Regions from separate parts of the Microbacterium sp. ZOR0019 genome, predicted to be linked through region 3. Evidence: predicted binding sites of a transcription regulator. Region 3 holds the regulator's gene; each other region holds the start of a gene.
What was found. The regulator LexA, encoded in region 3, represses DNA repair genes until DNA is damaged. The targets are predictions, from matches to a motif close to TCGAACANNTGTTCGA.
Positions count from the first base shown of each region.

Region 1: recA (recombinase RecA) is a predicted target of LexA. The motif match lies at 5,341-5,356, and genes of this name have one in related genera.
Region 2: L978_RS09105 (DmpA family aminopeptidase) is a predicted target of LexA. The motif match lies at 3,289-3,304, and genes of this name have one in related genera.

Region 1 is NZ_JRKC01000004.1:37,013-46,652, forward strand. It holds gene L978_RS00620 (GNAT family acetyltransferase) at 1-145, opposite strand, end outside; gene L978_RS00625 (dihydrofolate reductase family protein) at 142-669, opposite strand; gene miaA (tRNA (adenosine(37)-N6)-dimethylallyltransferase MiaA) at 712-1,638, opposite strand; gene miaB (tRNA (N6-isopentenyl adenosine(37)-C2)-methylthiotransferase MiaB) at 1,635-3,182, opposite strand; gene L978_RS19080 (regulatory protein RecX) at 3,232-3,657, opposite strand; gene recA (recombinase RecA) at 4,095-5,144, opposite strand; gene L978_RS00650 (DUF3046 domain-containing protein) at 5,413-5,637, opposite strand; gene L978_RS00655 (helix-turn-helix domain-containing protein) at 5,658-5,966, opposite strand; gene L978_RS00660 (CinA family protein) at 6,108-6,596, opposite strand; gene pgsA (CDP-diacylglycerol--glycerol-3-phosphate 3-phosphatidyltransferase) at 6,593-7,171, opposite strand; gene L978_RS00670 (DNA translocase FtsK) at 7,171-9,640, opposite strand, start outside.
Region 2 is NZ_JRKC01000040.1:9,798-19,437, reverse strand. It holds gene L978_RS09115 (flavin monoamine oxidase family protein) at 1-1,050, shown strand, start outside; gene L978_RS09110 (TIGR00730 family Rossman fold protein) at 1,019-2,059, opposite strand; gene L978_RS09105 (DmpA family aminopeptidase) at 2,113-3,270, opposite strand; gene L978_RS09100 (APC family permease) at 3,428-4,888, shown strand; gene L978_RS09095 (TetR/AcrR family transcriptional regulator) at 4,910-5,509, shown strand; gene L978_RS09090 (proline--tRNA ligase) at 5,593-7,350, opposite strand; gene L978_RS09085 (isocitrate lyase/PEP mutase family protein) at 7,388-8,158, opposite strand; gene L978_RS09080 (RNB domain-containing ribonuclease) at 8,244-9,640, shown strand, end outside.
Region 3 is NZ_JRKC01000080.1:24,456-34,095, forward strand. It holds gene ftsX (permease-like cell division protein FtsX) at 1-91, shown strand, start outside; gene smpB (SsrA-binding protein SmpB) at 155-631, shown strand; gene L978_RS16205 (S9 family peptidase) at 642-2,507, opposite strand; gene L978_RS16210 (methylenetetrahydrofolate reductase) at 2,698-3,645, shown strand; gene metE (5-methyltetrahydropteroyltriglutamate--homocysteine S-methyltransferase) at 3,667-5,976, shown strand; gene lexA (transcriptional repressor LexA) at 6,141-6,827, opposite strand; gene L978_RS16225 (LysM peptidoglycan-binding domain-containing protein) at 7,115-7,483, shown strand; gene L978_RS16230 (histidinol-phosphate transaminase) at 7,528-8,622, shown strand; gene hisB (imidazoleglycerol-phosphate dehydratase HisB) at 8,619-9,236, shown strand; gene hisH (imidazole glycerol phosphate synthase subunit HisH) at 9,233-9,640, shown strand, end outside.

The DNA of each region.
Region 1 (9,640 bases), on a different contig from region 3:
CGATGTCGATACGCGGATCATTCCACGGCCGCGTGAGCCCGGCTTCCTCCCAGAGAGCGACGACGGCGTCCGTATGAACGCGTTCGAACCGACGGACGGCCCAGTCCGCCGCACCGTCGGTCGGCGACTCGTTCGACACGCTCACGTCGACACCACGGAATAGCGTCCACACAGGAAGTTCCGATTGCGCGCGACCTCCAGGAGCTCGAGGTCGAGCCTGCGCGGGAGCAAAGGTGCGCCGGAGCCCAGCGTCACGGGCGCATACTGCACCCAGACCTCGTCCAGCAGCCCCGCATCGGCGAACTGACCCGCGAGGTCTCCCCCGCCGACGATCCAGATGTCCTGATCGCCCGCCGCCGCCGACATCTCGGCATGAACGCTCTGCACGTCCTGCTGGGTCAGCCGCACATCGGCGTTCTTCGGGAGTTCGAGTTCACGGTGGGAGAACACCCAGGTCGGCTGGCTGTAGCCCCATCGACCCTCCTCGTGTCGCATGACCCACTCGTATGTCGATGACCCCATGGCCAGGGCGCCGATGTTCTTCTCGAACGCGTTGTACCCCATCGGACCATCGGGATCGACATCCTGTGTCAGCAGCCAATCGAGCGAATGCTCGTCTGTCGCGATGAACCCGTCGAGGCTGGAGGCGGTGAAGAAATGGGTGACCATGCCCTCAGCCTCCCACCACTCACCGACATCGAAGGCGGTCGGTCACGACGACGCGGTCTCGGCTCCGAGGAGCGCCTCCGCGTCCGCGGGTGCGGTCCACCACTCGAGCTCCGGGTACCGCTTGAACCACGAGACCTGCCGACGTGCGTAACGGCGGGTCAAGGCTTGCGTCTGAGCGATGGCGGCGGCTTCGTTCAGAGCCCCGTCGAGCTGGGCCAAGGCCTGCGCATAGCCGATGGCTCGCGGAGCAGTGACACCACGCTCGAGGCCGTGCTCCCGCAGGCCTGCGACCTCTGCGACGAGACCGGCCTCCCACATCCGCTCGACGCGGGCATCGAGGCGAGGCACCAGGTCGGCGCGATCGACGTGCAGGCCGATCACCCGGGTTCGCGGATGCCACAGCACGGGCCTTTCCGGCAAGGCGGCACCGTGTGTACTGCTCCCCTGCTCGAGGACTTCGAGGGCTCGGATGACGCGGCGGCTGTTTCGCGGGTCGACCTTCGCCGCCGCCGCAGGATCCTGGGAACGCAGACGCTCGAGCAGTCCGGCGAGGCCTGCGGACTCCAACTCGCGCTCGAGGCGCTCACGGATCGCAGGGTCTCGTGGCGGGAAGTGGAACTCGTAGACGACGCTCGACACGTACAAGCCGGATCCACCCACGAGGATCGCGTCCCCGCCGCGCCGGTGGATCGCACCGATCGCCTCTCGCGCCACCGGCTGATACCAGGCCACCGCCGCTTCGTCGGCGACCTCACGCACGTCGAACAGGTGGTGCGGGATGCCGCGCCGCTCTGCCACGGGCAGCTTCGCGGTTCCGATGTCCATGCCACGGTAGAGCTGCATGGCGTCGGCGTTCACGATCTCGGCCGGGTTGCCCCGAGCACGCAACGCCTCCGCGAGATCGAGCGCAAGCTCGCTCTTCCCGGTGCCGGTCGCCCCGACGATCGCCCAGAGGCGCGGGTCGCTCACACTCCGACGCGCAGCGTGGGAAGGCCGAGCGAGACCGGTCGCGGGCCGCCCTCTGCCGCGGGCGTCGGGACCGCGCAGGACTCGGCCTGCCCGCGATCCCACGCGTCGCCGCCGCGGGTCCGACGGATGCGCAGCGGAGCGCCGGTCGGGTCATCCGCGAGCAGGTGGAACGGTGCGGCATGGGTCACCGTGACCGTCACGACGTCGCCCGGCCGCGGGAGAGCCGAGCCGTCGGTCACCTCGAAATGCACCAGCCGGTTGTCTTCGGCGCGGCCAGTGAGCCGGTGGGTCTCCGCGTCCTTCTTGCCTTCGCCGGTCGACACCAGCACCTCGACCTCGCGACCGACCTGCTTCTGGTTCTCTTCCAGGGAAATGCGCTCCTGCAGGGCGATCAGTCGGTTGTACCGCTCCTGCACGATCTCCTTGGGCACCTGGTCCTCCATCGTGGCGGCAGGAGTGCCCTCGCGGATCGAATACTGGAAGGTGAACGCGGCAGAGAATCGTGCCTGTTCGACGACGCGCAGTGTGTCTTCGAAGTCCTCGTCCGTCTCGCCCGGGAATCCGACGATGATGTCGGTGGTGATCGCCGCGTTCGGGATTCGTTCGCGGACCCGATCGAGGATTCCGAGGAACCGCTCGCTGCGGTACGAACGACGCATGGCTTTGAGGATGCGATCGCTTCCGGACTGGAGCGGCATGTGCAGCTGCGGCATCACGTTCGGCGTCTCGGCCATCGCATCGATCACGTCGTCGGTGAATGCCGCGGGGTGCGGACTGGTGAACCGGATCCGCTCGAGTCCGTCGATCTCGCCCGCCGCGCGGAGAAGCTTGCCGAACGCCTGACGATCGCCGAACTCGACCCCGTAGGAGTTCACGTTCTGCCCGAGCAGAGTGACCTCGATCGCGCCGTCATCCACGAGGAGACGGATCTCGTTCAAGATGTCGCCAGGACGACGATCTTTCTCCTTCCCGCGCAGGCTGGGGACGATGCAGAAGGTGCAGGTGTTGTTGCAGCCCACGGAGATGGATACCCAGCCGCTGTGCGCGGAGTCGCGCTTCGTCGGCAGCGTGGACGGGAAGACCTCGAGCGACTCGAGGATCTCGAGCTCGGCATCACCGTTGTGGCGTGCGCGCTCGAGGAGGCCGGGCAATGAGCCCATGTTGTGGGTTCCGAACACGACGTCGACCCACGGAGCCTTGTCGAGGACGGCCTGCTTGTCCATCTGCGCCAGACACCCGCCCACCGCGATCTGCATGCCGTGCTTGCGTCGCTTCACCGAGGCGAGGTGCCCCAGCGTGCCGTACAGCTTGCCGGCGGCGTTGTCTCGCACGGCACAGGTGTTGATGATCACCACATCGGCTTCGGCGCCGTCGAGCGCACGCACATAGCCGGCGCTCTCCAACGAGCCGGAGAGCCGTTCGGAGTCATGCACGTTCATCTGACACCCGAAGGTGCGGACTTCGTAGGATCGCTGTCGCCCGTCGTCGTCGACGGCCGCCGACGACGCACTGATGATCGTCGGTTCACTGCGGGGAATAGTCATGATCAACCCATTGTACGAGCCGATTCCACGCGTGTGCCGCGTCGGGATCTCAGTCCGAGTCGACGAATCGGACGCCCGAGGTCGCCCTGCCGAACGTCGCCTCCTGCAATGCCGTCTTCGCCGCCTTCATCGCTGTCGATCCGTTGTAGCCGCGACGCGAGAGCTGCCCCATCAGACGCCGAAGCGCCGTGTCGTGGTCCAACCGGGCGAGCGAACGAGCCTTGCTCCGAGCGAACTCGAGAGCGCGTTCGTCGTCATCGTCGGGTAGCTCATCGAGCGCGACGTCGATAACCTCGCGCGGGATGCCCCGCTGGGCCAGCGCCCGGGAGAGTGCGACGCGCCCCTGCCCCTTCCGCTCTACTCCCGACGTCACCAGAACCTCGGCGAGAGCGGCATCGTCGAGGTAGCCTCTGCGTCCGAAGTCTTCGATCACCTCGTCGATCGTGGCGCTGTCGAGCTCGTGTCCCCGCAACATCTGACGCGCTTCGGAAACCGACAGCGAGCGGGATCGCAGCTTCCGTACGAGCGACTCCTCGGCCGCGGTACGGGCCTCGTCCGGATCAACCTCGTCGCCACCCGACACCTCGTTAGATGTGTCGAGCGCATGGAGACGGGGGCCGGAGCTCGCCTCGCCTGCTCGCCCGGCTCCCGGTCTCGCAGATGTTCCTCGGGCGGGATGACGGTCACTGGGCGTGCCCGCATCGGACGTCGTCCCGAGCGCGGATCCGCGAGACGGAGTGTCCCACGTCGATCGCCACGCTCCGGCGTCGTTCGTGTGGCCGGGCTCGGCTTCCGAGACCACGTCGCTTCCTGCCGCAGCGCTCCGGCCGGGGTCAGCCTGAGGGCGAGCACCGCCGAAGAGAGGAATGATGGGGGCGATCCGCTCGGAATCGCCCCCACGTGTGTCATTCATCAGGCCGGACGACGCTCGGCGAGCTCGTCAGCGGCGTCAGGAGCGACGAGCTGCGCACCGATACCGAGCTTCTGCTTGATCTGCGTCTCGATCGCGAGAGCGATATCGGGGTTGTTCAGCAGGAACGTACGGGCGTTCTCCTTGCCCTGCCCGAGCTGGTCGCCGTCGTAGGTGTACCACGAGCCCGACTTCTTGACGATGGCATGCTCGACGCCGAAATCGATCAGGCTGCCTTCGCGTGAGATGCCGACGCCGTAGAGGATGTCGAACTCCGCCTGCTTGAAAGGCGGAGCCATCTTGTTCTTCACGACCTTGACCCTGGTGCGGTTACCGACAGCGTCGGTCCCGTCCTTCAACGTCTCGATACGACGGATGTCCATCCGGACGGACGCGTAGAACTTCAATGCCTTACCACCGGCCGTGGTCTCGGGCGAGCCGAAGAAGACACCGATCTTCTCGCGGAGCTGGTTGATGAAGATCATCGTGGTGTTCGTCTGGTTCAGGCCACCGGTCAGCTTGCGAAGCGCCTGCGACATGAGTCGAGCCTGCAGACCCACATGCGAATCACCCATCTCTCCCTCGATCTCGGCGCGCGGCACGAGCGCGGCGACGGAGTCGATGACGATCAGGTCGATCGCCCCGGATCGAACGAGCATGTCGGCGATCTCGAGCGCCTGCTCACCGGTGTCGGGCTGCGACACCAGGAGCGCGTCGATGTCGACACCGAGCTTCGCTGCGTAGTCGGGGTCGAGAGCGTGCTCCGCGTCGATGAAGGCCGCGATACCGCCGGCGCGCTGTGCGTTCGCGATCGCATGCAGCGTCAGCGTGGTCTTACCCGAGGACTCCGGTCCGTAGATCTCGACGATTCGACCACGCGGGAGTCCGCCGACGCCGAGGGCGACGTCGAGCGCGATGGAGCCGGTCGGGATGACCGCAACGGGGGCGCGCTCATCACTGCCCAGCCGCATGACCGAGCCCTTTCCGAACTGACGGTCGATCTGGGCGAGGGCGGTCTCGAGGGACTTCTCGCGGTCTGCGGGTGATGGCATGATGTGCTCCTTCTGCGCGCGTGGTGCCGCCTGTAGGCTGTCGCGGCCCTCCCGGTTGGGAGTGACTCTCCGACAAGGCGTATGGCTCTTCGGCTTGTTCTCCACCGTACGAGGGGCCACCGACATCGTCTCGGCAAACTCACGTTCGGTGGACAATCACAGCTCTGAACCACCTGTGCAGAAGACTACGCTCTCTTCGAACGAATATTCGACGACACGCCGCCGATCGCACACCGTGTGCCGTAACCCGCGGACATCGCCGACGGAGTCAGTGCCCGCGCGGCTCCAGACGGCCGACACCGTGACGCCGGTTCTCCGGGACGTCCATCTCCACGCACAGCGCGAGCCAGATCTCACGGGGCGGTGTCCCGTCGGCCAACGCCTCGAGCGCCGTGCGACCACGAAGAGCCGAGAGTCCGAGATCGTTCACCAATGACGATGCTCGTGCCTGGAACTCGGTGTCGACCGCGCGCAGAAACTCGCTACGACGCATCGTTCACTCCGGCACCCTGCTCAGTGCAACGAGAGCTGAGGCTCGACCGACGCCACGAGGTCGTCCGGAACGACGTCCGGGAAGACCTGGATGCCCTCGAGAACCGAGATGCGGTCCCCGACCTCGCGCATGATCGTCGAGATGGGCACATCGAGAGCATCGGCGACGGATGCGAGGATCTCGCTCGACGCTTCCTTCTGCCCACGCTCGACCTCACTGAGGTAGCCGAGCGCAACCGAAGCCTTGCTTGCAACCTGCCGGAGCGTGCGCCCCTTCTGCAGGCGGAAGTCCCTCAGCACATCGCCGATTTCCTGTCGTACAAGAATCATCGGAACCTCCTCCCCGTGTGATCGTTCGGAGTCTCCCCCGATAGGACAGCCAGTCTAGTACGCCTGGCCTGCACGAAATCTACCCCTGCACTCTGTGGTTTGAATGTGAGCACATCATTGATAACCCGACCGGGGCGGACACTATTCCGCGACCAGGTCGAGCAGTGCTTCGAGCGCCGCAGCCACCGTCTGCGCCCGGATCGAATCCCGGTCGCCGCGGAAGCGGAATTCTCTCGCCTGCGCCCCGTTCGGCGTCACGATACCGATGTGCACGGTACCGACGGGCTGCCCGTCCGGCGAATCCGGTCCCGCGATCCCAGTGGTGGACACGCCGACGTCCGCAGGCCGATCGTCTACGCTCACCACTCGCCGCACACCCCCGGCCATCTCCAGCGCGACCTGGGGGTGCACCGGACCGCGCCCGGCGAGAAGCTCGGCGTCGACGCCGAGCACCGTCGCCTTGACGGAGGTCGCATAGGCCACGACACCGCCGAGGAGAACGGCGGAGGCTCCTGGGATGGAGACGATTTCTGCGCACAGCGCCCCGCCGGTGAGGGACTCCGCCACTCCCAGTGTCCACCCGCGTTCGTCGAGCGCCGACAGAACGGCGGCGGCGCTCGTCTCGCTCATGCCCTCTTCTGCCGCGATCCGCGCACCTGCGCCACGATGTAGTCGATCCCACTCGCCACGGTCAGCAGCAAGACGATGATCATGAGGATGAACGTCACCAGTGTCCATGCTTCGAGACCGATGAGGACGTGCAGGGGAAGCAACGCCCATCCCAGGGCCACGCCCTGGAACGCCGTCTTGATCTTGCCCATCCACGCGGCCGCGACCACATGCTCGCTCGCGACCATCAGACGATGGATGGTGATCCCCCACTCGCGCACGAGAATGATCGCGACGATCCACCAGCTGACCTCGTCGAGGATCGCGAGACCGATGAACCCCGCCCCGGTGAGGAGCTTGTCGGCGATCGGGTCCCAGAGCTTCCCGAAATCGCTGACGATGTCGTACTTGCGAGCGAGGTAGCCGTCGACCCAGTCGGTGGAGATGCCGACGATGAAGATGATCGCAGCGGCCCAGCGCAGTCCGGGCTCAGCCAGGCCGTAGGTTCCTCCGAGCAGCAGCAGGACGAAGAACACGACGGCGAGCGGAATCCGCGCGACCGTGATGGCATTGGGCAGTTGCCGTGGGATGGCCATCAGTCGCGCCCCGTCAGGCCCCAGGCGTCTTCGTCGCCCTCGGCCTCCACCTCGGGAAGACCCTCGTACTGGGCCGCGATCGGATCATGGGCCGGAGGCATCGGTGGGACCGGCGGGGCGGCAGGTGCCGTCGGCGCAGCGGAGGCGGCAGGAACGTCCTCGCCGCGCAGCTTCGCCATCACCTGCGGCAGCTGCTCAGCCGTGGCCAGCACGTCCCGCGCCTTCGAACCCTCCGAAGGCCCGACGATCTCGCGGGATTCCAGCAGGTCCATCAGGCGACCGGCCTTCGCGAAACCGACACGCAACTTGCGCTGGAGCATCGACGTCGACCCGAACTGCGACGAAACGATGAGCTCGGCCGCGGCGAGCAACAGCTCCAGATCGTCGCCGATGTCCTCGTCGACCTCTTTCTTCTTGGTCGGCTCCATCGCCTCCTGCACGTCGGCACGATAGTCCGGGCGCGCTTGGCGCGTGACGTGCTTGACGACGGCGTCGATCTCCTTCTCGTCGACCCACGCGCCCTGCAGTCGGAACGGCTTGGAAGAACCCATCGGCGAGAACAGCGCGTCACCCTGACCGATGAGTTTGTCGGCTCCCGGGCTGTCGAGGATGACCCGGCTGTCGGTGACGCTGGTGACCGCGAACGCGAGACGCGACGGCACGTTGGCCTTGATCAGACCGGTGACGACGTCGACGCTCGGACGCTGGGTCGCGAGGACGAGGTGGATACCGGAAGCGCGCGCGAGCTGAGTGATGCGGACGATCGAGTCCTCCACGTCGCGCGGGGCGACCATCATGAGGTCTGCGAGCTCATCCACCACGACCAGGAGGTACGGGTACGGCTTGAGGACGCGTTCACTGCCCACCGGCAGCTCGACCTCACCGGCCCTGACGGCACGGTTGAAGTCATCGATGTGACGGAAGCCGAACGACGCGAGGTCGTCGTACCGCATGTCCATCTCCTTCACGACCCACTGCAGCGCTTCGGCCGCCTTCTTCGGGTTCGTGATGATGGGCGTGATCAGATGCGGAACGCCGGCATAGCTGGTGAGCTCCACGCGCTTCGGGTCGATCAGGACCATGCGCACGTCGGCGGGACGCGCCCGCATGAGCAGACTGGTGATCATGGAGTTCACGAAGCTGGACTTACCGGAGCCGGTCGAGCCGGCGACCAAGAGGTGCGGCATCTTGGCGAGGTTCGCGATCACGATGTTGCCGCCGACGTCCTTGCCGACGCCGATCGTCATCGGGTGCGTGCTCTTCTGCGCGGCGGGCGAGCGCAGAACGTCGCCGAGCGCGACCATCTCCTTGTCGGCGTTCGGGATCTCGATCCCGATCGCGCTCTTGCCCGGGATCGGCGAGAGGATGCGGACGTCGTTCGAGGCGACCGCATAGGCGAAGTTGTTGCTCAGCTGCAGGATCTTCTCGACCTTGACGCCGTGCCCGACCTCGACCTCGTACTGCGTGACCGTCGGGCCGCGCGAGAATCCGGTGACCTTCGCGTCGACCTTGAACTGCGACAGCACGCTCGTGATCTGCTCGATCACCTTGTCGGTCGCCTCGGAGCGCATCACGGGAGGCGGCCCTTCGACCAGCAGACCCGGAGACGGCAGGACGTACGGGGTGACGGGAGCCTGGGGACCACGATCCCCCGGGCCCGCGGTCCCGAATCCGTCCAGGCCGGGGAGCTCGGGGACCTCGCCGGTGTCGGACGCATCATCCAGCAGCGCTGTGTTCTGCTGCTCGGCGAGCGAATCCGCAACGGAACGCACGTCCGAGAGAACCTCGGTGGCCGCGTCATAAGGATTCTCGACGACGACCGCCTGGTCGTACGCCGGGGTCGGCTCGGACGTCGTCAGCAGCGCGGTGATGTCGTCGGAACCAAGGGTCCCCTCGTCGGGGTCTTCTTCGCGCCCGGACTTGTTCCGCCGCCACCAGGGCAGCACGTCGGGATCGTCGACCTTGTCGGCGTCGTCGATCGCCGCATCCTTCGCCGGCTTCTCCGGGCGCTCGGCGTCGAACATCCACGCGTAGAGGTCGCCGAGTCGGGAGCCGATGCGGGTGGGAGGGGTCTTGGTGAGGATCAGGATGCTGAGCGCGGCGAGCAGCGACAGGACGATGTAGGCGGGAATGTCGGTGAGGTAGCTGAGCGGCTGACCGAGCATCCAGCCGAAGAGGCCGCCGGATTCGCTCAGGGCGAGCATTCCCTCCCTGGGCTGAGGACCGTCGCCGGCCACGTGGCAGAAGCCCGCTAGCGTCAGGATGAAGAGCCCGAACCCGATACCGATGCGACCGTTGTCATGCACGGACGACGGGTGGCGGAACAGCCATCCGGCCAGCAGAAGCAGAAGCACGGGCATCACGAAGGCGACGCGTCCGATCAGCCCGCCGACGGAGTACGCGCTGATGTTCGCGGCGACCTCGTTGCCGATGAAGAACCACTCGTTCACCGCTCCGAGGACGGCGAGC
Region 2 (9,640 bases), on a different contig from region 3:
ATGGATGACACCGCCACCGCCCGGTGGATCGCGGATGTCGATGAGGCCGATCACCTGCTCGTCGAGGAGATCGCGGCATCCTCCTCGGGTGACACCTACCTCGACGTCACCGAGCGGGCCCTCGATCGTTCCGGGTTCTCGCCCGAGCGCATCGACGAGATCCGTGAGTTCTTCCGTCACCGGGTGGAGGAGCAATGCGGCGCCTGGATCGGCGACCTGGATGCGCACGGCCTCGACGAGGATGCCATCGAGGGCGACGAGGTGATCTTCCCGCGCGGGTACGACGAACTCCCCCGGCGCATCGGTGCCGGGCTCGATGTCCGCACCGAGACGCCGGTCTCACGCGTGACCCGCTCGACGGACGGCGTCGTCGTGCAGGCAGGCGACACCGAGTACACCGCTGACCGCGTGATCGTGACCGTGCCACTCGGCGTGCTGAAGGCGGGAACGATCGAGTTCGAACCGGCGTTGCCTGACGCGGTCGCGGGCCCGATCGACCGGCTCGGCATGGGGGTCTTCAACAAGATCTTCCTGCAGTTCCCCGCACGTTTCTGGAACGACGAGAGCTACGTCATCCGTGCTCTGGGCGAGGCCGGGGAGCACTGGCACTCCTGGTACGACGTCTCCGCCGTCAGCGGACTGCCCACGCTGCTGACCTTCGCGGCCGGCCCCTTCGGGCGGCACATGCAGGAGCTGCCGGACGAGGAGGTGGTCGCTGACGTCCTGCGCGCCCTCCGAAGCCTGTACGGCGACGCGGTCGGCGAACCTCGCGCCCACTGGATCACGCACTGGGGGCCGGATGCGTTCTCGAACGGCTCCTACTCGCACCTCGCGGTCGGATCGACGCATCGCGACCACGATGCCCTGGCCGGTCCGGTGGATGACGTGCTGCATTTCGCGGGCGAGGCCACCTGGGGCGACGAACCCGCGACGGTCGGCGCCGCCTTCTACTCCGGGCACCGAGCGGCGGAACGGATCCTCGGCCGCACCGTCGACCTCGGCGAGTTCGCCGCCGGCATCACCGCGCGGGAGCAGAAGGAAGGGCGTTGATCGCCCCGATCAACCGGAACAGGTTTCCGACCTGGCGTTGATCCAAGTGGAGCGCCAGTCGCGGCAGTTCGAGTCGGTCGTCGTCGGCGACCTCGGGCTGCCGTGGATTCGTCCTCTCGATACGCCCCGAAGCCAGCATCGTGGCGAACTGCTCGTTGAGTGCTTCGATCTCGGCATCCGTCGGCTCTTCCCGCAGGCGCAGGATCAGCGCGTCGCCGACCCACCGCAGCGAGTCGTAGTTGTGCCAGAAGCCGGTGATCTCCGCGCGCGCCTCCTCCACGGAGTCGGTGATCACGACACGGTCGAAGTCCCCCTCCGAGATGACGCCGGTCGGAGCGAGGTGGTCGTCGATGAAGCTGCGCAGCCCCTGCCAGAACGTCCCGCCCGGCTGATCGAGGAGCACGATGGGCGTGGGCTCCGCCTTGCCGGTCTGCTGGAGGGTGAGCAGCTCGAACATCTCGTCGAGGGTGCCGAAACCGCCGGGGAGGCAGATGAATCCCAGCGACTCCTTGATGAGCATCAGCTTGCGCGTGAAGAAGTACTTCATCGCGACCACGTGATCCTGACCGGCGACGAAGCCGTTCGGCTTCTCCTCGAAGGGCAGTCGGATCGACACACCGAGCGAGAGCGCGGGCCCCGCCCCTTCGGACGCTGCCTGCATGATCCCGGGACCTGCGCCGGTGACGACCATCCATCCATCACCGGCCAGTGCCGCGGCGACATCGCGGGCGGTCAGGTACAGCGGATCATCCTGCCTGGTGCGCGCCGAACCGAAGACGGTGACCTTGGGCACGCCGCGGAACGGGGCGAACAGTCGGAAGGCGTCGCGCATCTCCGCCAGTGCCGCGGAGGCGATCTTCAGGTCGAGTCGGTCGGCACCGTCCTCACCCAGCAGGATCGCGGTCCGCAGCATCCGCATCACCAATCGTCGATCGGCGTGCACGCCCGCGTCGTCGAGGACGGTGTTGATCTCGGCACTGAGCGCTTCCGGCAGAGGTTCGTCGTTCATGCCCCCAGCGTGTCATGCGGAGATGCGAGCGTGCCCGTATGCCACACCGCTGGTCAAAGACCGTTCATCTGGGAGACCGCCGCGCGGACCTCCGCATGCGGAAGCGCGTGACTCACGTGCCCATCCCGACCCGTCATGTCCTGTGCCGCCACCAGTGCGTTCCACACGGCCTCATCGACCGCCTGAACCGCCGCGGTGAGGAACGGATCGATCCGCCCCCACGGGATCATCCGCAGCGTCTCGTACTCGGCGTCCGCCCTGTCGGGGAACACGGAAGTCAATGCGCCTTCGTTCGCTGTGGAGAACGCGAGCACGATGTCCCCCGAGAAGTGGCTCCCCGCTGTACCGCTGCGTCCCAGGCCGAGCACACCACGGCGAGCCAAGGCGGCGCACTGGCCGGGAAGCAGCGGCGCATCGGTGGCGATGACGACGATCGCCGACCCCGCCCCTCCTGGAGCACGCCGATTCCTCTCCCGCGAGAGCCAGTCCCCCTCCTCCAGGGGATTCGGCGTCGACGAGCGCAGGCCGAGAGCGATCCCGCCGAGGCGGAGCTCCTCCCGGGAGCCGAAGTTCGCTTGGATGAGGACGCCGACGGTGTACTCATCGCCGCCGTACGCCACGACCCTGGACGCCGTACCCGTGCCGCCTTTGAATCCGTAGCAGTTCATTCCGGTACCGCCGCCGACGTTCCCTTCCTCCGGAGCATCGGGCGATGCCGCTTCCAGCGCTGCTCGGGCATCGGCCGGGCTGACGTGGCCACCGTTGATGTCATTGAGGTAGCCGTCCCACGTCTCCCCGACCACGGGGAGCATCCACTGTGCGGCGACGTGCGGGGCGTTCTCGGCGACCCAGGCGGCGATGCCGGCATGCACGGCTCCGACCGCGTGCGAACTCGTGATCCCGATCGGCATCGTGAGTGAACCGGACTCCTCGATCCACGATCGCCCGGTGAGTTCACCGTTGCCGTTGAAGGAATGCACCGCGGCAGCGCATGGCACACCGACCCCCGATCGCCCTCGAGGCAGGATCGCCGTGACGCCTGTACGAACGGCTCCGCGGCCTTCGCCTGCGATCAGCGTCCGGTAGCCGACGGCCACCCCCGGGACGTCCGTGATGGCCCCCGCGAGCCCCGACCGCCCCTCGAAGGGGACGCCCAGGTCACGAGCCCTGGTGGGACCGGTCGACGATTCCGATTGCGACGATGCACTCATCCGCTCCTCCGATTCAAAATGAACGTATGTTCAGAGATTAGATCACATTCCTCGAATTTGCTTGACTTAACCGAAGGCTACCTCTTTACTCAATGTTCAGGTCAAGCCTCGACCGCGACGTGCCCGCCACTCAACCGCGAAGATTCCGGAGCCACAGATGTCTCAGTCGAATCCCTCTTCCGTCCCCACGACGACGACAACGCTCGCACAACGCCGGCTCGGCGTCTGGGCCATCGTCTTCTTCGTCGTCTCAGCGGCCGCCCCCCTCACCGTCGTCGCGAGCGCGGCAGCCACCGACTTCCGCCTGGCGGGGATCGGCGGCCCCGGTGCGATGCTCGCCAGCGGCGTCGTGCTGATGCTCTTCGCCGTCGGGTTCACCGCGATGTCCCGGTACGTGCGGAACACCGGGGCGTTCTACGTCTACGGAGCGCGGGGACTCGGAAAGCCGATCGGCATCGGGATCGTGTTCGTCACGATCTTCTCGTACACGGCCCTCTGCATCTGCTTCTACGGATTCGTCGGCTTCTTCGGCGAGATGACCTTCGCCGCCCTCTTCGGCATCGACCTCCCCTGGACGGTCTACGCCGTGCTGGCCCTGGTCATCGTCGGCATCCTCGGCTACCGCAAGATCGATGTCGGCGCGAGGGTTCTCGGAGTACTCCTCACCGCAGAGGTCGCCATCCTCCTCGTCCTCGCCGTCGCCGTCCTGGCACAGGGAGGGCCGGAGCCGGTGTCCTTCGCCTCCTTCGCGCCGGAGAACGTCTTCTTCGCTGCCGGCAGCGGCGCGCTCTTCGTCTTCGGGTTCGGTGCCTATCTCGGCTTCGAGAGCACGGCGATCTACACCGAGGAGGCGAAGGATCCCGCACGCACGGTCCCGATGGCGACCTATATCTCGATCGCATTCCTCGGAGTGTTCTACGCCTTCACCTTCTGGGTGCTCACCGTGGCGTTCGGCGTGGAGGGTGTCCTGAAACTCGCGATGCAGGACGACTTCCAAGACATGGTGTTCCACGCCGGTGACGCCTACCTCGGCGAATGGGCTTCCGTGACGATGCGCGTCCTCATCGTGACCAGCTTCTTCGCGTGTCTCCTCGCCTTCCACAACGCGAGCTCGCGCTACCTCTTCTCCCTCGGCCGCGAGCGTCTGCTGCCGTCCTGGCTCGCGCAGACCCAGCCTTCGACGCAGGCGCCGCACCATGCCAGCCTCGTGATCTCGATCGTCTCTCTCGTCGCCACCGTCGCGACGATCGTCAGTGGCGCGGACCCTTTTCTCGGCTTCGCGCTGCCCGTGTACTCGATCGGCGTCGCCGGCCTCGTGTTCGCCCAGGCGGTCGCCGCGATCGCCGTCGTCGGCTTCTTCCTCCGTGGGCGCCGCGGACACAGCGTCTGGCGGGTGCTGGTGGCCCCGGCTCTCGGTGCGCTCGGTCTGCTCGTCGGGTTCACGCTCATCGCGATGAACTTCGATCTCGTGACCGGACTCACCGGGCCGATCAATCTCGTACTCCTCGCCCCCACGCCCATCCTGTTCCTGGCCGGAGCGATCGTGGGGCTCGTCCTGAGGAAGCGACGCCCTCAGCACTATGCTGAACTCACCACGCTCGTTCCCGACGACGAGTAGCGCCAGGCACGAGGAGGACACGTGGCCGAACAGCGCAAGCATGCCGCCCGACGTGCGGAGCTGATCTCCGCGACCAGACGTGTCGCGGGTCGCAGCGGCATCCGGGGCACGAATGTCCGGGCGGTGGCCGCCGAGGCATCGGTGAGCACCGGGAGCGTCCTGTACTACTTCCCGAGCTTCGACGAACTCATGTACGCGACCGTCGAGGGTGTGCTCGAGGAAATGTACGAGAAGCGTCGCACCATCGCCGAGCGCGAGACGGACCCTGCGAGACGGCTGGTGTCCCTGATCGTCGCCGGCGTTCCAGACGAGATCAGCGACCATCTGCGGATGGCCTATGAGAGCATCCCGCTCCTGCGCGAACAGCCCGAGTACCGCCCGCTGCACCGCTCGATCGTGACGCGTCAGGTGGATCTCTACCGCTCGACGATCGAGATCGGGGCCGCGCTCGGCGTGTTCCGACCGACCGCAGACCTCACCGTCATCTCACAGAACATCGTCGCTCTCGAGGACGCCTACGACCTCTACCCACTGATCGGGTTGGAATCGGGCGCGGAGACCTACCGCGAGAACATCCTCTCCTACGCGCGCACAGCACTCGACTGCGCTCTGGAGCGCTGAGGCCGAGCCTGCGGACGCCGCTTTCGCCCGACTCCCCCGCAATCCGACGCCGACGCCGACGCCGAGGCCGAGGCCGTGCTGACTCAGCGGTGAGCGAGACGCTCGACGACCTCGTCGACCGAGATGGCGTCGCGGGCACCGGTCGCACGGTCCCACAGCTCGACCTGCCCCTCGGCCGCGCCGCGTCCGACGATCACGATCTTCGGCACGCCGACGAGCTCGGCGTCGCCGAACTTCACTCCCGGCGACACCTTGGGGCGGTCGTCGTAGAGCACGTCGAACCCGGCGGTCTCGAGCTGAGCGGAGAGGCCCTCAGCGACGTCGAACGCGACCTGGTCACGACCGGCTGCGACGACCTGCACGTCGAACGGTGCGATCGAGGCCGGCCAGATGAGACCCTTGTCGTCGTTGTTGAGCTCGGCGATGATCGCCAGGATGCGGGTCACACCGATTCCGTAGGAGCCCATCGTGACGGTGACGAGCTTGCCGTTCTCGTTCAGCACCTTCAGGCCCAGCGCCTCGGCGTACTTGCGGCCGAGCTGGAACACATGACCGATCTCCATGCCGCGCGCGAGCTCGACGGGGCCGGATCCGTCGGGAGCCGGGTCTCCGGCACGCACGTTCGCGATCTCGACGATGCCGTCGGCGGCGAAGTCTCGTCCGGCCACGACGGAGTGGGCGTGCTTCTGGTCGATGTTCGCCCCGGTGATCCAGGTCGTCCCCTCGCTCACACGCGGGTCGACGAGGTAGCGGATGCCGGTCGCGGACTGCTCGCCCAACACGGCGCCGGTGGGTGACCACGGGCCGATGTAGCCCCGCACGAGCAGCGGGTTCTTCTCGAAGTCGTCGGCCGTGGCGGTCTCGACCTCAGCGGGAGCGAACGCCACCTCCGCACGCTTCTCGTCGACGTCGCGGTCGCCGGGGATGCCCACGACGACCAGCTCACGGGTCCCGTCGAGATGCGTGAGAGCCAGAACCACGTTCTTGAGGGTGTCCGCCGCCGTGTAGTCGCCGTCGAGCTCGCGGTTGCTGTGCGACACCAGCGTCTCGATGGTCGGGGTGTCGGGTGAGTCGAAGATGACCGGCTCTGCGTCCGGGTCGAATTCGATCGCTTCGGGCACCGCGGTCGTGAACGCCTCGACGTTGGCGGCGTATCCGCCCGCGCTGCGCACGAACGTGTCCTCTCCGACCGGCGTCGGGTGCAGGAACTCCTCACTTCGGGAGCCCCCCATCGCGCCGGCATCCGCCTGAACGATGGCGTACTCGAGACCGAGGCGCTGGAAGATCCGCTCGTAAGCATCACGCTGCGCCTGGTAGCTGACGTCCAGACCCTCGTCGGAGGAATCGAACGAGTAGGCGTCCTTCATCGTGAACTCGCGGCCACGGAGCAGGCCGGCCCGCGGACGCGCCTCGTCACGGTACTTGTCCTGGATCTGGTAGATCGTGAGCGGGAGGTCCTTGTACGACGAGTACAGGTCCTTCACGAGCAGCGTGAACGCCTCCTCGTGGGTCGGCGCGAGGAGATAGTCGCCCCCCTTGCGATCCTGGAGTCGGAAGAGCAGGTCGCCGTACTCCTCCCAGCGACCGGTCGCCTCATACGCCTCACGCGGCATCAGTGCGGGGAAATGGACTTCCTGCGCACCGGCCGCGGCCATCTCCTCGCGCACCACGGACTCGATCTTCGCCTTGACGCGCAGACCGAGTGGCAGCCACGCGAAGATCCCGGCGGCCTGCGGCCGGATGTACCCGGCCCGGATCAGCAGCCGGTGGCTGGCGACCTCTGCGCCTGCAGGGTCTTCGCGGAGCGTGCGGAGGAAGAAATTCGAAAGACGAGTGACCACGGAGCAAGTCTAGTGAGCCGTGGTCACTCGTCTCGCGTCAGTTGAGCGCGGGGAGGTTCGCGGGGACGACCCCACCGGCGTAAAGGTCGGCCGCGAGTTCCTGCAGAGCGGTGAGAGCGACCCGCTGCGGAAGAGGACCGTAGGAGATGCGAGCGACGCCGAGCTTCTCGTACTCCGAGGCGGCGAGCGCTCCCGGAAGACCGATGACGCTGACCTTGCGCTCACCGATGCCCTCGACGAGCTGACGGGTGACGTTCATGTCGAGGATGCCGGGGACGAAGACCGCCGTCGCACCGGCGTCGAGGTAGGCACGACCGCGCTGGATGGCATCGGCGACGCTCTCCTTCACGGAACGCCCACCGGCACGGACGAAGGCGTCGGTGCGCGCGTTGAGGGCGAAGGGCACTCCTTCGCCCTCTGCCGCCTTGACGATCGCCTCGACGGCGGCGACGGACTCGTCGAGCGGCTTGAGCCGATCCTCGACGTTCGCACCGACGACACCGGCGGCGATGGCGAGACGCGCGGTCTCCCCCGCGTCCCCGTAGCCGTCATCGAGGTCGGCGGTGACGGGAACCTGCACAGCGGCAGCGATCCGCCCGACCATGTCGATCATCACCTCTCGCGGCGTGGCTCCGTCCTCGTAGCCGAACGAGGCGGCGATGCCGTGCCCCGCGGTGGCGAGCGCCTTCGTCTCCGGGAGCGCGGCGACGGCCTTCGCGGAGACGACGTCCCACACATTCACGACGCGGAGGATCTCCGGAGCGTCATAGAGTCCGACAAGAGTCTGGGCCTTGGCTGCAGTGGTCATGTAACCACGGTAACGCGACCCGCGGACGGTCGGGCCGGCTCCAGCGGATCCGGCATCGATGAGGGAGCCCGCATAGTGTGGAGCCATGCCGCAGCGCCGATCGCATGTGTCCTCCTCCGCCACTCGGAGCGAGCTCGCGTCCGCCCTGGCCGCGCTCCGGGAGTCTTCGGAGGCGCCGCTCGAATTCCCGCCCGGGGCGCTCGCCGAAGCAGAGACCAGCACCGCGACCGCCCCGGAGCTCGACCTCCGGGACGTACCGTTCGCGACGCTGGATCCGGCGGGTTCCCGCGACCTCGACCAGGCGTTCCACCTGGCTCGTGCGGGCACCGGCTACACGGTGCGCTATGCGATCGCCGACGTTCCGGGATTCGTCGTGCCGGGCGGAGCGGTGGACACCGAGGCCCGACGCCGCGGACAGACGCTGTACGCGGCGGACGGGTCGATCCCGCTGCATCCTCGAGCACTGAGCGAGGATCGCGCCTCGCTGCTCGCGAACGTCGACCGCCCTGCGCTGGTCTGGACCTTCGACCTCGACGAGGCGGCCTCGGTGCAGGACTTCCGCCTCGAACGCGCACTCATCCGCTCTCGTGCCCAGCTCGAGTACATGACCACGCAGCAGGCGTTGGACCGTGGCGACGACGGACCCGCGGCTCTGCTGCCGGAGATCGGAGCGCGGCGCCTCGAACAGGAACGGTCACGAGGCGGGGCGAGTCTCAACCTCCCCGATGAGGAGGTCGTCCAGGGTGCGGACGGCGCGTATTCGATCGAACGCCGCAGCCCTCTCCCCGTCGAGGAGTGGAACGCTCAACTGTCCCTCATGACGGGGATGGCGGCGGCGTCACTCATGCTCGACGCCGGGATCGGTGTCCTCCGCACCATGCCGGAACCCGACGACGCGGCCTTCACCACGTTCCGTCACCAGACGGTGGCCCTCGGGCGACCGTGGACGTCAGGAACCTACGGGGAGTACCTGCGCCGGCTGGATCGCGCCGACCCCGTCACCCTCCCGGTGCTCGAAGCCGCAGCATCGCTTTTTCGCGGCGCAGGCTATGTCGTCTTCGACGGAGCGCCCCCGACGGACACGGTGCAGGCCGCGATCGGCGCTCCCTACGCGCACGCGACCGCTCCCCTGCGCCGACTCGTCGACCGCTGGAGCCTCGTCATCTGCCTTGCGGCATCGAGTGGCGCTCCGGTACCGGAGTGGGCCCGCGCGTCGCTTCCCGAGCTCCCCGCTCTCATGCAGGAGTCCGGTCAGCGCGCGTCGCGGCTGAACTCGACGACGATCAACACCGTCGAAGCCGCGCTGCTCGTTCCGTTGATCGGCACGACGATCGAGGCGACGGTCATCGAGTTGCGCGGTGAGCGCGCGAGCGTGCAGATCGCCGACCCCGCGGTGACGGCGACAGCGCCCGTTCCCGCGGACGTGAAGCCGGGAGACATCGTGCGCCTGCAGGTCGTCAACGCGGACATCGCCGCGGCCGA
Region 3 (9,640 bases):
GGTTCTCGTCGTGCCCGTGCTGATCGGCATCGGGGTGGTGCTGGCCGCTCTGTCCGCCGGGTTCGCGATCCGCCGCTGGCTCCGTACCTGATAGCCTGAAAGGCTGCTCGGCCGGAAAGATCGATCGAGCTCATCACGGCAACAGGAGAGCATCATGCCCAGGGAACGCGGAGAGAAGGTCGTCGCGACCAATCGTCGCGCACGTCACGACTACACGATCGAGAAGTCGTACGAGGCGGGGATGGTGCTCACCGGCACCGAGGTGAAGTCGCTGCGTCAGGGACGCGCCAACCTCAGCGATGGCTACGCGTTCGTCAAGGGGAATGAGGTCTTCCTCGACTCCGTGCACATCCCGGAGTACTCGCAGGGGCACTGGACCAATCACTCGGCGAAGCGCGTCCGCAAGCTGCTGCTGCATCGCGAGGAGATCGCGAAGATCGCGCACGCGGTTTCTGCGGGCGGATACACGCTGATCCCTTTGAAGCTCTACTTCTCGGACGGCCGCGCGAAGGTCGAGATCGCCCTCGCGAAGGGCAAGCGCGAGTACGACAAGCGTCAGACCCTGCGAGAGCGTCAGGACACGCGCGAGGCCGAGCGCGCGATGCGCCTGCGCAACCGCGTGGGGGAGTAGCGCCCCGCCCTCAGCGGCGCGGTTCGAACCCGAACACCCGGCCGAGGAACGCGAGTTCGCGTTCGAGGGAGTCGACGATCGTCTCCGCACTGCGGAAACCGTGGCCCTCGCTCGGGTACAGCACGTACTCGTGATCGACGCCGCGCGCCGCCAGGGCATCGCGGATCGACTCCGACTGCGACGGCGGGACCACGCGGTCCTCGCCGCCCTGGAGGAGCAGCACCGGAACGTCGATGCGGTCGGCGTGGGTCAGCGGCGAACGCTCGATGTACACGTCTTCGTACTCGGGGAGCGGGCCGACGAGTCCGTCGAGGTACGTCGCTTCGAAGTCATGGGTCTCCGCGGCCAGCAGCCGCAGATCCGCCACGCCGTAGCGGCTGATCCCCGCGGCGAACGCCCCGCCACGGACCAGCGCCGACAGGACCGTCCAGCCTCCGGCCGACCCTCCGCGGATGGCGATGCGGGCGGGGTCGGCGAGTCCCGCGTCGGCGAGACCGCGGGCGGCGGAGATCACGTCATCGACGTCGACGACGCCCCATCGCCCGTCCAGGCGCTCGCGGTAGGCCCGGCCGTAGCCCGTGGATCCGCCGTAGTTCACGTCGAGCACGCCGATGCCCCGGCTCGTGTAGTAGGCGATCGCCGTCGAGGAGGCGCCGGAGACGTGCGCCGTCGGCCCCCCGTGCACGAGCACGATGTACGGCGGGAGCTCGTCGTCGGGTGCGCTCGCATCCGGGTTCGCGGGAGGATACGCGAAGGCGTGCACCCCGCCGTGCGCACCATCGACCTCGATCGGCACCGCGCGCGGCATCCACCGTGCGTCCACGGGCTCCCCGCCGCGCACCGTGACGGTCTCTCCGGAGTCGACGTCGACGACCCACAGGCCCGGTGTGACGTGTGAGCCGTTCCCGGAGAGCAGCACCCGGGTGCCCTCGGCGTCGTCCACGCTCACATGCCCGTCCCCGGGGACATCGATCGGACGGACGGCGCCATCCGCATCGATCACGACCACCAGGTCACGGCCGTTCGTCCGCACGGCCACGATCCGCCCGTCGTTCAGCGGCTGGTACCAGCGGTTGCCGAGCACCCAGAGCCCGTAGCCCGTGTCGGCGTCCGCCGGTGCGAGCGGCTGTGGCTCGGCGCCAGGGACGTCGCCGTCGAGAGCGACGCGGTGCAGCCCCCATCGGCCCGCGGAGTCATCGGCGAACACCAGTTCGGCGTCGCCGAGCCACTCCGGTTGCAGGGCCGCTCGCGAGGGCACGGTGTGCACGTCGCCTGAGGGGAGAGCGACGATCCGAACGTGTGCCTCTTCCCACGGCATCCGGCCGGCGTCCCACTCGACCCAGGCGATCCGCTCGCCGTCGGAGGAGAGCGCCGGATGGGCGACGAAGCCCTCACTCTCCCGGATCACCCGGATCGCGCTCGCGTCGTCCGCCGCCGAACCGTCGACCGGGATCTCGATGATCGATCGGGTGTGCGGGGTCGTCGACAGGTCTTCACGCACGGCCAGCAGACGCCCGGCCTGCACCCGCAGGCCTCCGTGCGCCGCGCCCTGCGGGGTGAGGGGGACAGGCTCGGTGCCAGGGACGAGTCGACGCACTCGCTGATCAGCCGCATCGACGAAGTAGAGCGTGCCCTGGCGATCGGCTGTCCACGCGCCGCCCCCGTACTCGTGCACCCGCGAACGTGCGCTCCAGGGGGCGGGAAGGATCTCGTCCCCGGACGAACTCCGCACCGTCACGCGCCCCTTCTCGGACGGGACGGATTCCCCCCACCAGATCTCGGAGCCGACGAAGCGGGCGCCGTCGATGCGCGGGGACGAGACCGCCACGGATGCGGCGGAGAAGGGCGAGGGCCAGGAACCGTAAGGGGACGACATGCTTCGAGCCTATGGGCCGATGACACACGGCGTCACACACGTGCGGCGACCCGACAGGGTGATCTAGGTTTCTGGAAACGCCCCGGTTCGCCCCGGAGCGTGGAGCGACAGCCGAGCCCGGCACCCGCCCGCGAACGACGTCCTCTGTGTCGTGCGCGGTCCCCGGCCCGACTTGTCCCCAGGAGAGAAGATGTCTTCCGAGACCGAGACCTCAGGCACTCCTCGCGTGCCGTTCTCCTTCGAGCTCTACCCACCGCGTTCGGCGTCGAGCGAGGAAGCGCTGCACGACACCGTCCGCCGCCTCGCCGCCGCGGGGCCCGACTTCCTCTCGGTCACCTACGGGGCGGGCGGATCGACCGGTGGCCGCTCCCTCGACGTGCTCCGGTTCATCCGCACGCAGACCGACGTCGAGCCACTCGCGCACCTGACCTGCGTCGGCAACAGCTACGCGGGCGCCGCGACGCTGATCCGCGAGTTCCTCGATGCCGGCATCCTCAGCTTCCTCGCCCTGCGCGGAGACCCGCCCACCGGGCAGACCGAGGACGACCTCGGCGATCTGGAGAGTGCGGCCCAGCTCGTGCAGCTGATCGACCGCGTGCAGGCCGAACGGGCTCCGTACGAGGAGGCACCCGTCCCCGGACTCCCCGGTGCCGCGAGGGTCGATCCCCGCCGCAAGGTGAACATCGCGGTCGCCGCATTCCCGAAAGGGCATCCGCGGGCCACGCACCGCACGCAGGATGTGGAGGCGCTGCTCGCCAAGCAGGCCGCCGGGGCGACCTTCGCGATCACGCAGCTCTTCTTCCACCCTGACGACTACCTGGCGTTCGTCGAACGGGCTCGCAGCGCCGGGGTCACGATCCCGATCCTGCCGGGCATCATGCCGATCACCTCACCGGCGCGGCTCACACGCGTGCTCGAGCTCACGGGGGAGGACCTGCCGAGCGAACTCGCCATCGCGCTCGACGTCGAGCCGACCGCGGAGGGTCGTCGAGAGATCGGCATCGAGTGGGCCGCACGCCTCGCTCGCGAGGTCGTCGCCGGGGGAGCGCCGGGCGTGCACCTCTACGCCTTCAACCAACACGAGACCGTCCTCACCGTTCTCGCAGAAGCCGGGATCCTCCCGGCCCTGCGTCACTAGACCCCGCCGAAAGGAAAGATCATGACCGCATTCCCCGAGGGCACCATCCTCGGCTATCCCCGGATCGGCCGTCGCCGTGAGCTCAAGAAGGCCGTCGAGGCGTTCTGGGCGGGCCGCATCGACGAGGAGGAGCTCGAGCGGACCACCCGTGAGCTGCGCGCATCGACGCGCGAGCGCCTCGCCGAGTTGGGGCTTGGACGCAAGGACTCCGCGATCCCCGAGTCCTTCTCGTACTACGACCAGGTGCTCGATGCCGCCGTGACCGTCGGGGCCATCCCGACACGCTTCGAGGACCTCCGCGGTGCCGATGGCACGGTGGGACTCCCCGCCTACTTCACGATCGCCCGCGGGGAGGGCGAGCGTGCGCCGCTCGAGATGACCAAGTGGTTCGACTCCAACTATCACTACCTGGTGCCGGAGATCGGCCCGGAGACGGTGTTCTCGCTTTCCAGTGACCGCCTCGTCCGGCAGGTCTCCGAGGCTGCCGAGGCGGGACTGGTCACGCGACCGGTCATCGTGGGCCCCGTCACCCTCCTCGCGCTGGCGAAAGCCTCGGATGACGCCCCGCAGGGCTTCGACCCGCTCGCGCGCCTCGATGACCTGCTCCCGGTCTACGTGGAGCTGCTCGCGCGACTTCGCGCCGAGGGAGCCGAGTGGGTGCAGCTCGACGAGCCGGCGCTCGTGAGCGAGTCGCTCCCTGCATCCGTCGCTCAGCTGTCGGATGCTGCCGCCCGAGCGCTGGACGTGCTCGGACGTGCAACGCAACGCCCCGCGATCCTCGTCGCCGCCCCGTACGCCGACCTCGGTGAGGTCTTCCCGGTGCTCGCGGCCGCGCCGATCGAGGCGATCGCCGTCGACCTCGTGCGCGGCGGCGTGCCCGCCCCGGCTGCAGGGCTCGAGGGCAAGACCCTCGTCGGCGGGGTGGTCGACGGGCACAACATCTGGCGCGGCGACCTCGCGCACGCGTTCGACCGGCTCGAGGCCCTCCGTGCGCTCGGCGCGGCCGTGTCCGCGTCGACGTCGACGTCGCTGCTGCATGTGCCCCACGACGTGACCGACGAGTCCGGGCTCGACGAGCGTCTGGTCTCGTGGTTGGCGTTCGCCGACCAGAAGGTCCAGCAGGTCGGTGTGCTGGCCCGGGGACTCAGCGTCGGCCGCGCGTCGATCGCCGCCGAGCTCGACGCGTCGTCCGCCGCGCTGGCGGATCGTCTCGCTGCACCAGGCGTTCGTGACGGTGCCGTCCGCGATCGTGCGCTCAGCACGGCCGACTTCTCCCGCGTCGGGTACGAGGAGCGTGAGACCGCGCAGGAGGCGCTCGGCCTGCCCGTGCTGCCGTTGACGACGATCGGCTCCTTCCCGCAGACCGGCGACATCCGGCGTGCGCGCGCCCGGTTCACCCGGGGCGAGATCCCCGCCGAGGACTACGACGACTTCCTGCGTCGCGAAGTGGCCAGCGTCGTCTCTCTGCAGGAGGACCTCGGGCTCGATGTGCTGGTCCACGGGGAGCCCGAGCGCAACGACATGGTGCAGTACTTCGCCGAGAACCTCGATGGCTTCGCGGTGACCGAGCACGGCTGGGTCCAGTCGTACGGATCCCGGGCCACGCGCCCGTCGATCCTCTGGGGTGACGTCTCGCGACCTGCGCCGATCACCGTGGGATGGTCCGCGTACGCGCAGTCGTTGACGAGCAAGCACCTGAAAGGCATGCTCACGGGTCCCGTGACGATCCTCGCCTGGTCGTTCGTGCGCGACGACCAGCCGCTCGGTGAGACCGCGAACCAGGTCGCGCTGGCGCTGCGCGATGAGATCGCGGACCTGGAGGCTGCCGGCATCGCGATCATCCAGGTCGACGAGCCCGCGCTGCGTGAACTCCTGCCGCTGAAGAAGGCGGACCAGCCCGCGTACCTCCGCTGGTCCGTCGACTCGTTCCGACTCGCGACCGGTGGTGCCGCTGCGGGTACCCAGGTGCACACGCACCTCTGTTACTCCGAGTTCGGTGTCGTGATCGATGCGATCCGGGCGCTCGATGCCGACGTGACCTCGATCGAGGCGGCGCGCAGTCGCATGGAGGTCGTCGCCGACATCGCCGAGGTCGGGTTCGACCACGGCATCGGTCCGGGCGTCTACGACATCCATTCGCCGCGCGTGCCCACGGTCGAGGAGGTCGAGTCGCTGCTGCGTCGCGCGGTGGAGGAGATCCCGACACGTCAGCTCTGGGTGAACCCGGACTGCGGCCTGAAGACCCGCGGCTACGACGAGACGACCGCCTCGCTGCGCAACATCGTCGAGGCGACGCGCCGGGTGCGTGAGGACGTGACCGTCCGGGTGTAGCCCACCCCGGGTCGACACCCTCGCAGCGGGTCGACACCCCCGCGCAGGGTCGACACCCCCGCGCAGCGTCGAGGCCCCCGCGCAGCGTCGAGGCCCCCGCGCAGCGTCGAGGCCCCCTCTCAGAAACGTATCTGGGAGGGGGCCTCGACGGTCAGCGGAGCACGTCAGACCGCTCGGAGCACAGCCACGACCTTGCCGAGCACGACGGCCTCATCACCGAGGATCGGCTCGAAAGACGAGTTGCGGGGCAGCAGCCAGGTGTGCCCGTCGCGACGGCGCAGGACCTTGACGGTGGCCTCCCCGTCGAGCATCGCGGCCACGATCTCGCCGTTCTCCGCATTGTTCTGGGAGCGGACGACCACCCAGTCGCCATCGCAGATCGCGGCGTCGATCATCGACTCGCCGGAGACCTTGAGCATGAACAGGTCGCCCTTGCCGACCAGCTGGCGTGGAAGGGGGAAGATCTCCTCCACCTGCTGGTCCGCCGTGATCGGCACGCCCGCGGCGATGCGCCCGACCAGGGGTACGAGCGCGGCATCGCCCACGGGGGTCGCGACATCGGCCGGGTTCTCGCCGCTCGCACCGGGCAGATCGATCAGGACCTCCATCGCGCGCGTCTTCCCGGGGTCGCGGCGCAGGTAGCCGCTGAGCTCGAGCTGTCCGAGCTGGTGCGTCACGCTCGAGAGCGACTTGAGGCCGACGGCGTCACCGATCTCCCGCATGCTCGGCGGGTACCCGTGGTGGGCGATCGAATTCTGGATGACCTCGAGGATCGCCATCTGCTTCGGACTCAGGCTCTTGCGACGGCGGGTCCGCGGTGCCTCCGACTCGGGGGCTGAGTACTCGCTCATGGTGCTCCTTAAGTGCGTGATCCGACGTCGCTCTTCGAATGTCGGAGGCCCGTGGTGTGGTGTTCTCATCGAAACCGTATCCGAGAAACAGTCCGATCTGGAAGATCTGTTCGAGCGTGTCGGGCGAATGGCGTTTCCGGTTTCGAAGAACACTTGACAGATGTTCGAACTCGAAGATACCTTCGGAACGTAGCTTCGCATTCACGGCTCCCGGCCGAGACGGGAATGCGAATGCTACGCCAACTTCCTCCGGGCCCATCGCCCCGAGACAGGCTAAGGAGCACGACATGAGCACCATCAGCGTCAGCACCGCAACGATCCTCCCGGCACCCGCACGCCCCCACACGCGACTGCGGCTGACGGCACGGGGTCGCGGTGTGCTGCTGGCTCTCGCCTCCGTGCCGCTGGCCATCGGAATCGCTTTCGCGGCACTCAGCGGCGGTAGCGCCATCGCCTCCGGTGCCGATGCTCCCGCCGCGAGTGTCGAGACGCTGACGGTCCTGCCCGGGGACACCCTGTGGTCGATCGCCACCTCGGTCGCGCCGAACGCCGACCCGCGTGTCGTCATCGGAGAGATCAGCCGGATGAACGTGCTCCGTGGTGGCGAGCTCCAGATCGGTCAGGAGCTCGCGATCCCGGCGCAGTACGTGGACTGAGCCCTCACCGGGATGTGCGTCATCCGCCCGACCAGCGGCCTAGCATGGGAAGGGTGACGCTCTCCCTCCACGATCTGCCACTCCGTGACGACCTTCGCGGGCTGAAGCCGTACGGTGCCCCCCAGGCCCCTCTCCCGGTCGCTCTCAATGTCAACGAGAACACTCATCCGATCCCGGAGGCGGTCGCGAGTGACATCCTCGACGATATCGCGGTGGCGATCCGCGATGTGAACCGGTATCCGGACCGGGAGTTCACGACGCTTCGCGAGGCGTTCGCGGATTACCTCGGTCATGGGCTCACCGCCGACCAGATCTGGGCGGGCAACGGATCCAACGAGGTGCTGCAGCACATCCTGCAGGCGTTCGGAGGACCCGGGCGCACCGCCTTCGGGTTCGCGCCCACGTACTCGATGTATCCGCTCATCGCGCAGGGAACGGGGGCACGGTGGATTGCCGGCACCCGGGAGCCCGACTACTCGATCACGCCCGAGGATGCGGCTGCGCAGGTACGCGCTGCTGACCCCGATGTGGTCATCCTCTGCTCGCCGAACAATCCGACCGGGACGCCTCTCGGTCTCGACGTCGTCGAAGCCGTCTACGACGCTGCGCGCGGCGTCGTCATCGTCGACGAGGCGTACCAGGAGTTCGCTCCGCACGACGCGCTCTCCGCGCTCACGCTCCTCGAAGGGCGGCCTCGGCTCGCGATCTCCCGCACCATGAGCAAGGCATTCGCGTTCGCGGGCGCGCGGGTGGGCTATCTCGCGGCCGATCCTGCTTTCATCGACGCCCTCCGCCTGGTCCGACTGCCGTATCACCTCAGCGCGCTCACACAGGCCGCCGCCGTCGCTGCGCTGCGCAACGCCGATGTGATGCTCGGCATGGTCGAGGAGATCGTCGAGCAGCGCGACAGGATCACCGCGACCCTGGAGGCCCTCGGCTACACGCCGCACGAGACGTGGTCGAACTTCGTCCTGTTCGGAGGAGTCGCCGACCCGCGCGCGACCTGGCAGCAGCTGTACGACCGTGGTGTGCTGGTGCGTGACGTCGGCATCCCCGGGCACCTCCGGGTGAGCGCAGGAACCGAGTCCGAGACCACTGCATTCCTCGACGCCTTGGCCTCGATAGGATCGGCATCATGAGCAGCCCCGCACTGACCCCGCGCACCGCCAGCCGTGTGCGCAGCACGTCGGAGTCCACCGTCGAGCTCGAACTGAACCTCGACGGGACCGGTGCGAGCCGTATCGACACTTCGGTGCCGTTCTTCGACCACATGCTCACCGCCTTCGCGAAGCACTCGCTCACCGACCTGACGGTACGGGCCTCGGGCGACACGGACATCGATGCGCACCACACCGTCGAAGACGTGTCGATCGTGCTCGGACAAGCCATCCTCGAAGCGCTCGGCGACAAGTCGGGCATCTCGCGGTACGGCGATGCGCTCGTGCCCCTCGATGAAGCCCTCGCGCAGGCGGTCGTCGACATTTCCGGGCGTCCGTACCTCGTGCACACCGGCGAGCCGGCCGGGTTCGAGCACCACCTGATCGGTGGACACTTCACCGGGTCTCTCGTGCGCCACTCGTTCGAGGCCATCACCTTCAACGCCGCACTCACGGTGCACGTGCGCGTCCTCGGCGGGCGCGACCCGCACCACATCGCCGAGGCCGAGTACAAGGCCTTCGCGCGCGCCTTCCGCCAGGCCAAGGCTCTGGACCCGCTGGTCGACGGCATCCCGTCGACCAAGGGTGCGCTGTGAGCAGCGCGCCCCGCGTCGCCGTCTTCGATTACGACTCCGGCAACGTCCACTCCGCGGTGAAGGCACTGGCCGAGGCCGGCGCAGATGCGGTGCTCACCCGAGACCGTCAGACGGCTCTCGAGGCCGACGGACTGCTCGTCCCCGGCGTCGGTGCGTTCCAGGCCGTCCGTGAGGCACTGCGTACCCACGGCGGCGACGAGATCATCGACCGGCGGTTGGCCGGTGGGCGACCGGTGCTCGGGATCTGCGTCGGCATGCAGGTGCTGTTCGAGCACGGTGTCGAGCGCGGACACGACACCGCGGGGCTCGGCGAATGGCCGGGGGCGGTCACCGAACTCAACGCTCCCGTGCTCCCGCACATGGGGTGGAACACGGTCGAGCCCGGCGCGGACAGCGTCCTGTTC